Regions from separate parts of the Rahnella sp. Larv3_ips genome, predicted to be linked through region 1. Evidence: predicted binding sites of a transcription regulator. Region 1 holds the regulator's gene; each other region holds the start of a gene.
What was found. Region 1 encodes Fur, which represses iron uptake genes when iron is present. Its sites were predicted from a motif close to ATAATAATGAGAACNACTATCAA; they were not measured.
Positions count from the first base shown of each region.

Region 2: the regulator Fur is predicted to act here: its motif matches at 797-819, upstream of ED901_RS06425 (TonB-dependent siderophore receptor).
Region 3: the regulator Fur is predicted to act here: its motif matches at 1,419-1,441, upstream of ED901_RS04760 (TonB-dependent siderophore receptor).
Region 4: the regulator Fur is predicted to act here: its motif matches at 976-998, upstream of ED901_RS18950 (TonB-dependent receptor domain-containing protein).

Region 1 is NZ_MJIB01000005.1:404,951-407,159, forward strand. Features, by position in the region: gene fldA (flavodoxin FldA) at 1-309, shown strand, start outside; gene fur (ferric iron uptake transcriptional regulator) at 624-1,079, shown strand; gene chiQ (ChiQ/YbfN family lipoprotein) at 1,217-1,558, opposite strand; gene ED901_RS10680 (OprD family outer membrane porin) at 1,572-2,209, opposite strand, start outside.
Region 2 is NZ_MJIB01000004.1:890,753-892,961, forward strand. Features, by position in the region: gene ED901_RS06420 (gluconate 2-dehydrogenase subunit 3 family protein) at 1-292, opposite strand, end outside; gene ED901_RS06425 (TonB-dependent siderophore receptor) at 922-2,209, shown strand, end outside.
Region 3 is NZ_MJIB01000004.1:494,633-496,841, forward strand. Features, by position in the region: gene ED901_RS04760 (TonB-dependent siderophore receptor) at 1-1,271, opposite strand, end outside; gene ED901_RS04765 (glycoside hydrolase family 3 protein) at 1,656-2,209, opposite strand, start outside.
Region 4 is NZ_MJIB01000014.1:523,519-525,727, reverse strand. Features, by position in the region: gene ED901_RS18965 (siderophore-interacting protein) at 1-100, opposite strand, end outside; gene ED901_RS18960 (TetR/AcrR family transcriptional regulator) at 169-780, opposite strand; gene ED901_RS18950 (TonB-dependent receptor domain-containing protein) at 1,158-2,209, shown strand, end outside.

The DNA of each region.
Region 1 (2,209 bases):
GAAGAGATAGATTTTGAAGGTAAGCTGGTTGCGCTGTTTGGTTGCGGCGATCAGGAAGACTACGCAGAATATTTCTGTGATGCGCTGGGCACCGTGCGCGACATCATTGAGCCACGCGGCGCGGTGATTGTGGGTCACTGGCCAACCGAAGGCTATCACTTCGAAGCATCCAAAGGTCTGGCAGATGATAAACATTTCATTGGACTGGCTATTGATGAAGACCGTCAGCCGGAATTAACCAATGAGCGCGTTGACGCCTGGGTTAAGCAAATTACTGAAGAATTGAGCCTTTCAGAAATTATTGGCTAAAAACCCTGTTGGCCCTGAGGATTTATTCTACAATTAAAGGGCCAAACTATTACTGAAATTAACAATTTAGCCACAACAAAATTGTTACTTTCGGTGGTATCAAGGTACACTGAGTTCATCTGTTTTTTCTATCGATCAAGTCGTTGCATTGTCTTATGTGACTGGCATTTAGTGATCTTTATTAACAGGCTATCGTTTAGGGGATCGGCACACTTCCGTTAAAAGAAGGATCCTAATCGAAGAATTTTGTGCCGCTGATGCCACAGGCTCCATGCCTCAACTTGATTAGCACATAGTAACAGGACTGAATCCGCATGACTGACAACAACACCGCACTGAAGAAAGCCGGCTTAAAAGTCACGCTTCCGCGCCTTAAAATCCTGGAAGTGTTGCAAGCGCCGGAAGGTCATCACGTTAGTGCGGAAGATCTGTACAAACAATTGATTGATATGGGTGAAGAGATTGGTCTGGCGACGGTTTACCGCGTTCTGAACCAGTTTGATGACGCCGGTATCGTGACCCGCCATAACTTCGAAGGCGGCAAGTCCGTGTTCGAACTGACTCAGCAACACCATCACGATCACCTGATTTGCTTAGATTGTGGCCGTGTTATTGAATTCCGCGACGAATACATTGAAGGTCGTCAGCGCGAAATTGCTAAAAAACACGGTATCAAACTGACCAACCACAGCCTGTACCTGTACGGCCACTGTGAAGCAGGCGACTGCCGCGAAGATGACTCTTTGCACAATGACAAACCTGCGCAGTAATCTGCCGGGCTCGTTGATATCGACCTAAAATTAACCGCTGAAAAGCGGTTTTTTTATGCCCGTTTATCAGCGATGAAAGACATAAAAAACCCCGGCAAGCCGGGGTTTTCTGTCTCACCTTCAGGGATTGACGAGGTTTACTGCACCGGCGCAGGTGAGTTATTGGCTTTAATTTCCTTCCAGATTTTTCCACAATCGGCGGCGTAAGCCTGCCCGTCTCCGGTTTTGCGTGCCGTCAGGCAGCGCTGGTAATCCAGCACGCGTACCGTTTCCTGTTGTGCAAACTGCTGGTGAGCTTTCTCTTCCTTCAGAACGTTAAGAACCGCCTGGCAGGATGCAAGTTTGTCCGGCGAGCCTTCGGCAGTGTTGATGCAGGCGCTGTAAGCCTTGCGCAGTCTGGCATCTTCAGCCTGCCCTGACGTCTGGGAACAACCGGCCAGCAATAAAGACGTGGTCACGATCAGCAGTAATTTATTCATCGACATAGTGACCTCAGAAAATAGTGAATGGAGCGATAACGATAAATTTCACATCTTTTTCATCCTGGAAGATGTTGCCGTAACCACCGCCCCAGCTCGGAATATCTGAATGGTTGTCATACTGGGTGTAATGCAATTTGAACAACGTGCCTTTGGCGCGCCCTTCCTGAAGGGTGTAAAGCGCATCCAGACTCCACGCACTTTCTTTCAGACGCTGGCTTTGGTCATAAACTGCATTGGTGCTTGGCTTGGCATCCCATGCATAAACATAGGAACCGCCGACCGCGAAGCCCGGCAGATCCCATTTCGCCAGATCATATAAAACACCGGCATATACCGCTTTTTCGCCGTTGGCGTTGAAGTCGGAACGGTTATCCCACCACACATCGAGACGACCATTGGATGAGGAATACGTTGGGGTCATACGCTGAAGGAAGTAGCCCTGATTCCCCTCCGCCTTGACCATCGTCCCTTCCAGACGCCAGTCAAACTGGCCGGTGGTATAACCGAACGTCAGAGCCTGCAACCATGCCAGCCCATCGTACAAACTGTTAGGATCGTTTTTATCACTGATGCGGTCTTCTGCACCGTAGAACTGGTAGCTGGTGGTCAGCGGGTTACCCAGCAGATCCATTTTGTAAGAGGCTTTAG
Region 2 (2,209 bases), on a different contig from region 1:
CCTCACCGAAATCGCCATGCATTTGCTGATCGATAAAGATCGGCACATTGGTTTCCAGCGCGCCCGGCGCTTTGCCTTTGCCACCTGCGGGGATCAGACGGTCAGCGGCGGCCATAATGAATTGCCATTCCTCTGCGCTGAAAAACACGGGTTTATAATCGAGTAAATCCGGGGCAGCCATGTCAGCCGCTTCTGCTGCTGACAGCCCTTTCATCATGATGGTGCCGACAGGCAATGCCATCAGCGACCCAAGTAAAAACTTGCGACGGGTAGTTTTCTTTTGAAGGAGCATAGAATTACGACTCTCACATGCCTGATGTTAAGTTTGGGTTGGTATTTATTATTATTTAGGTACAAATTTATAATATCACCGCAACATCAAAAATAAACGACAATTTCCTTACCGATTATGAGGAAACCTTTTTCACATCAATAAAAATGACTTAAAAACACTTAACAAACAACAGGTTGATTTAATTACTCATTTATCAAAAACCTAAGATAATTAGCAATAAAACCCTGAAATATCTTATGTAATCTCAGGACGTGATCGGCGGGAATATAATTTCAGCAGGCAATGTTCTGTTATATTTTGTTGGAATTGGTAGCTAACATTTCTAACATTGAGATTAATTAAGAGAATTAAAGGAAATTACCTGTCATTACGGTCGCCAGAAAAGTCGCGGTATCAGGCTGATCATTGACCTGCATTGGTGCCCTTTCCCTCTCCCTGCGCGTTCAATTGTAATTATTGTCATCATCAATTTGATTCCCTTTACCCGTGCCAGAAACTAGAATGCAAACCGTTATCATTTGTATTTACTTTGTTCGACTTTCTTTCAGGGAATTACTCACATGTCTTACCAGCACGCCCCGCGCGGGGCTCACGGCGGATTCAAAAAATCCGTCATTGCGTTAGCTATGCTCCATTGTTCGCCGCTGCTGGCGGCGCAGCCTGCTTCTGAAGATTCCATTACCGTCAATGCACAGGCGGATACCCCGGACACCACCGATTACAGCGCCACGCAGAGTTCCACCGCCAGCAAAAGTGAGACTCCGCTCAGTGAAACTCCGCAGTCGGTCAGCGTGGTCACGCAGTCGATGATCCAGGATTACGACGTCACCTCGCTGAATGACGCGATGAAGTTCGTCAGCGGCGTGGCTCAGGGGAATACGCTGGGCGGCACGGAAGACGGCTTCGTCAAACGCGGATTTGGCGCCAACAGTGACGGCTCAATCCTGATCGACGGCGTGCGCAGTAATCAGGGGCTGGGCTTTGATTCCACCATCGATCACATTGAAGTGCTCAAGGGTTCCGCTTCCCTGCTTTACGGTATTCAAAACCCCGGCGGCGTGATCAACATGATCAGCAAAAAACCGCAGTATGAATGGAATACCCGCGTCAGTGGCCGGACCGGCGGATTTGGCGGCGGTGCAGGCACGCTCGATGTCACCGGCCCGCTGGGGAACGGTTTCGCGTTTCGCATGATCGCTGAACGTCAGTACGAAGATTACTGGCGTAACTTTGGCAGCGATTCGCACACCCTGCTCGCCCCTTCGCTGAGCTGGTTCGGTGAAAAAGCCAGTTTTAACGTCAGTTATCAGGAATACAAATACGACATTCCCTACGATCGCGGAACGGTATTCAGCAACGGTAAACCACTGGATATCCCTTACAACCGTCGTCTTGACGAACTGGCCAACCACGCGTGGGGCAAAACGAAGCGCCTGAACACCACCTGGGAATATCAGCTGAACGAGGACTGGAAAACCCGTCTGACCTACGCCTGGCAGCAACGCCGCTATGACAGCAATGAAGTCCGCGCCACCGCCGTCAACACCGATACCGGCGCGGTGACGCGTCGTGCGGATGCCAACCGGGGATTCAACCATCAGACCAGCTATACTTCCTGGGACTGGATCGGCAATCAGGAGATCTTCGGGATAATGAACGACCTGCTGATTGGCGTCGATTACGAGAAAAACGAAACCTACAAACAGTATTCTTACCGTGGCAAAACCTTCAGCACCTTCAATATGTATGCGCCGGTGTACGGCGTTGAGCCCATCACCAACAGCAGCACCTATTCCGACAGCAACAGCAATCTTCGGAACACCCTCTACAACAAATCAATTTATCTGAAAGACAGCATTCATCTGACGGATAAATGGATTGGCGTGGTCGGCGGGCGTTATCAGCATTACAACC
Region 3 (2,209 bases), on a different contig from region 1:
GTGCCCATCTGCTCGTAACGGTTTTTGCCGCGAGAAAGGCTGTAATAGTCCAGCGCATCGCTGCCAACACCGGTGTACGGGTTGAGCGTGCCTGCGATGGCGCCGTCAGATTTCAGATCATTGACGAAGTGAGAATAGTCGAAGCCCAGCACCACTTTGTGCGCCAGTTCGCCGGTGGCGAAATCGGCTTCAAGCTGGTTATCAATCGCGAAGGTGTCCAGTGAGGATTTCTCACCGGAATAGTAGCGGTTCATCAACGTGCGGTCTGCGTTCCAGCCAGCCTGATACACCTGATCCAGTTCGGTATTGGAATGGGTGTAGTTGGCGTTCTGGCGGAAGGACCAGACGTCGTTAAACGCATGCTGGAATTCGTAGCTGTAGATCTGCTCCCAGCGTTTGAACTGGTTACGATCCGTTTCGCCGTCGAAGAATCCACGGCTCAGTTTCTGTCCATACAGGCTGCCGTCGGCAGGAACCGCGGCGTGATAACCGCCGGACGGATCTTTTTGCAGGTAGGCGCGCAGTAACAGGGAGGTATTTTCATCCGGCTGCCACATCAGCTGCGGGGAGATCGCATAACGCTCTTCGCGCTGGTGATCATACTGCGTATCACTGCTGCGGGTCATGCCGGTCAGACGAAATGCCCACTGGTCGTTGATCGCATTGGTGTAATCGAACGCACCACCTTTGGTGTTTTGCGTCCCGCCGGACAGACGGAAATGGCCTTCTTCCGCGAACTGCGGACGCTTGGTGGTTTCAACCACGACGCCACCGGGAATGCTCTGGCCGTAAAGGGCAGAGGACGGCCCTTTCACCACATCAATACGTTCGAGGAACCACGGATCGACCTGAATGGAGTTATAGCTTGCGCCATCGCTCAGAATACGCAGGCCATCGAGGAATGTGTTGTTGACGTCACCACCGTGGAAGCCACGCAGGGAAATGGTGTCATAACGCGTTGCGCCGCCCGCAAAGTTGGTGAACACGCCTGGTGTATAGTTCAGCGCGGCATTGACGGTGGTGGCGTTCTGGTCGTCCATTTGCTGGCGGGTCACGACGGACACGGCCTGACCTGTGGTGATCAGTGGCTGATCGGTTTTGGTCGCACTTTTAGACGTTTTCGCGCTGTAACCCTGCGTCGGTGCATCTGCGGTATCAGCCTGAGAGGCTTTGATGACCACGGTATCTTCGGCGGCCAAAGAGGAAGCCGGAATAGCGACGGCCATGGCGCACAAAAGCACCGAGCGTTTGAGGGGAAAAGCCAACAACATATTAATAGTCCCTATAAATAACCCGATTAATAATCGAGTAATTAATTGATGCGTGTGTAAATAAGCCCAGAAGCCAACAGCGTTCCGCACGAAAGCCCGTCCTGAATAAGGCGGGTGATGACGAAAACGAGACGAATGTTAAACTTAATGATAATTGTTATCATTATTATTTTACAAATTCAAGGGAACTTTACGACAAAAGTGTGAAGTGACGCATTTTTATCCGCATGAATCTGATGGTTTTTATGGTTTTGAGGCGGGCAGTTTAGGGCAGGGAAGACGACGTAGTGGCCGGGCAGGTGGCGGGTGAATGGCAATGTGTCAGACAAACCCGCTGAAGCGTGCCCCGCCAAAAGACGGGACATTCTTAAGGGAAGCAGCAGGTTAACGTGCCAGCCCGAAGCCAATATCAAACAGCGGGTTTTCGCTGTCGTGCGGCATATCTGATTTCTGTCTGAGCACGGCATCCATGGAGGAGGGCAGTTCGAACGGCAGTTTGCCGGTATAGGCTTCGGTGCTGGTCAGGCGGGTAAACAGCACCGCATCGCTGACACCAAAGTTGCCGATAATGGCTTTCGCTTTGTCATTCACGTTGGTGAGAATGGCGGGGCGATCGAGATAAACGGTCACCACCGTCGGCACCGCGTTGCTGGCTTTCACAATCGCCTGATAATCCGCATTATCATCGGTATAGGCCAGTGAGCCTTCATGATGACGTTTGCCAAAGAACCAGGCCTTATGCGGTTGTTCATACGGCGCATGAGCGCGGATCAGCGCAATATCCGCTTTTTCCGGCGTATCCACCACGGTGAAACCGGCGGCTTTTGCGGCCTGTGGTGCGATGCCGTACAGCCAGATTTTCTGGCCTTTCTTCAGCGGCAATGTGTCACCGGTGTTTTGCAGTAACACCAGAGAATGCCCTTGCGCTGAATCTGCTT
Region 4 (2,209 bases), on a different contig from region 1:
GATTTTCAGTGCGCTTGACGGTGAGATCACGAAAAGCCAGCTCGTTTTTAACGCGAACCGGCAAGTTAGCGGCAGGTAAATCAGTGCGATATTGTTCCATGTTCTTCTCTCTTTCAGGGAATCAGTTGCCGTGAAAGATATATCTTAGGAATGTTTTACGCAAGTGCCTTACCGCACGCCGCCCCGTAAAAACATATCGACGGCGTTCACCACCAGTTGGCGGATCTCGGCAATCTGTAGCGGTTCCGGGTTTTGCTGATAGATGCGCATATTGGTTTCAGCGGTCACCAGCGCCAGGAATTGCTGCGCGCGCAGGTGCGGATCGGCCTTCGCCAGTTGCCCTTTTTCCATCGCCACCGTCATAAACGCGGCCAGCGCCCCGATGGATTCCCGCGGGCCTGAATCATGGAACAGCGTGCCGATGTCCGAATGCCCGGATTCCGCGATCACCATGCGGTATACCGCCAGCGCGGTGCTGTCGTTGGTCAGCACCAGCAACATGCGTTCACCAAAACGCGTCAGCACGTTTTCTAAATCCAGCTCGGCAAAAGCCACGTCCAGCCCGTCAACCGCTTCGGCAAGATGCCCGGTCGTAAAAGCTTTCACCACCGCGACCAGCAGCGCCTCTTTCGAGGGGAAATAACTGTAAAGCGTCGCTTTGGAACCGCCGAGGCGTCTGGCGAGTTCGTTCATTGACGCACGCTCGTAGCCCATTTCCTGAAACAACGTTGCGGCAGCTTCGACGATCGCTTCCCTGCGGGCTTCGGTACGAACTTTCATCTTCACTCCTGAGACATTTTCCGGCACCGGCAAGGGGAGAATCGCCTCCGCCGGGCGCTAAACTGTACGGTACAGTTCTTGTATACCTTCACTCTAACTGCGGGTTTAGGGGTTGTAAAGCCAGCCTGAAACGCCCCTTGCGGCGTACGAAGTGCAAAGATTCCGTTAAGAAACGCATTTATCTTTATCATTTTGTTGATAACAATTATCAGTATCATTATCATTCGCACCAACGCCAAAATGGGTATCGCAAAAAATAAACCCATATTTTATAAGGACAAAGGCTTTCTCAGGAAGAGAATCACCAGTGCGTCTTAGAATTTGCAGGGCAGTTTTGTTGAGCAGAACTTAAAAAATCAGTGCAGGACTAAAAACACATGTTCAAATCCTTTTCACAGCAGGGTTTGGTGAAAAACGTCGTTTTTATGGGGACGATTCTCACCACCACTTTTAACGTACACGCAGCGGAAGCCGTAAAAGACACCACCGATCTGGCACAAAACCAGACCTCTTCTGAAGTGACCAAGAAGAAACCTGTGCGTACCGCGCAGGATTTGGCGCAGAGCAACGAAGAAGTCATGACGGTTACCGAGACGCTGCCGGATAAAAAACCGGGCTCGAAAACCACCCTCACCGCCGCCGACATGCAGAAAAAAGGCGGTAAAGATTTCGGTACGATCATGCGTTATGAACCGCTGATCAGCGCAACGGGTTCCAGCGGCGGTTCCGGTAACGGCAAAAGCGGCTTTGACCGCGCCGGCTACACCGGCTACAACATTCGTGGTCTGGAAAGCAACCGCGTGAGCATCGACGTAGACGGCATTCCGCAGCCCAGCGCCACTGGCCGTGCCTACGCCAGCCGCGCCGGTCTGGGCACGTTCGGCATTGGCCGTGACTACATCGATCCCTACATGTACGGTCAGGTGGATATTGAATCCGGTGCCACCTCGGCTGAGCGCGCCAACACCTCTATCGGCGGTGCCGTCTCCTTCCTGCCTAAATCCGCAGACGATTATCTGCGTCCGGGCAAAGAAACCTACTTCGGTTACCAGTCAGATTACAGCTCCTCCGATCGCTCATGGCACAACGGCATCACTGCCGCCGCCGGCGACCAGGAACTGCGCGGGCTGGTGGCGATCAGCCGTCGTGACGGTCAGGAAACCCGTAACAACAGCGATACGCATGACGCGTATCCGGCCAACTGGCACTCCAACGCGATTATGACGTCCGGGATCTGGCAGCCAAACGATGAACACAAATTCACCGGTACGCTGGATTACTACGAAAAAGTAAACCACACCCATTACGATGCGTGGAACAGCGCAGGCAGCGCCGTGCTCGGCACCGCACAGCAGCAAAGTAACACCCGCCGCTGGGGCGTGAGCCTGAAAGACGAATGGACGCCGTTTAACGATTTCGCTGACGCCGT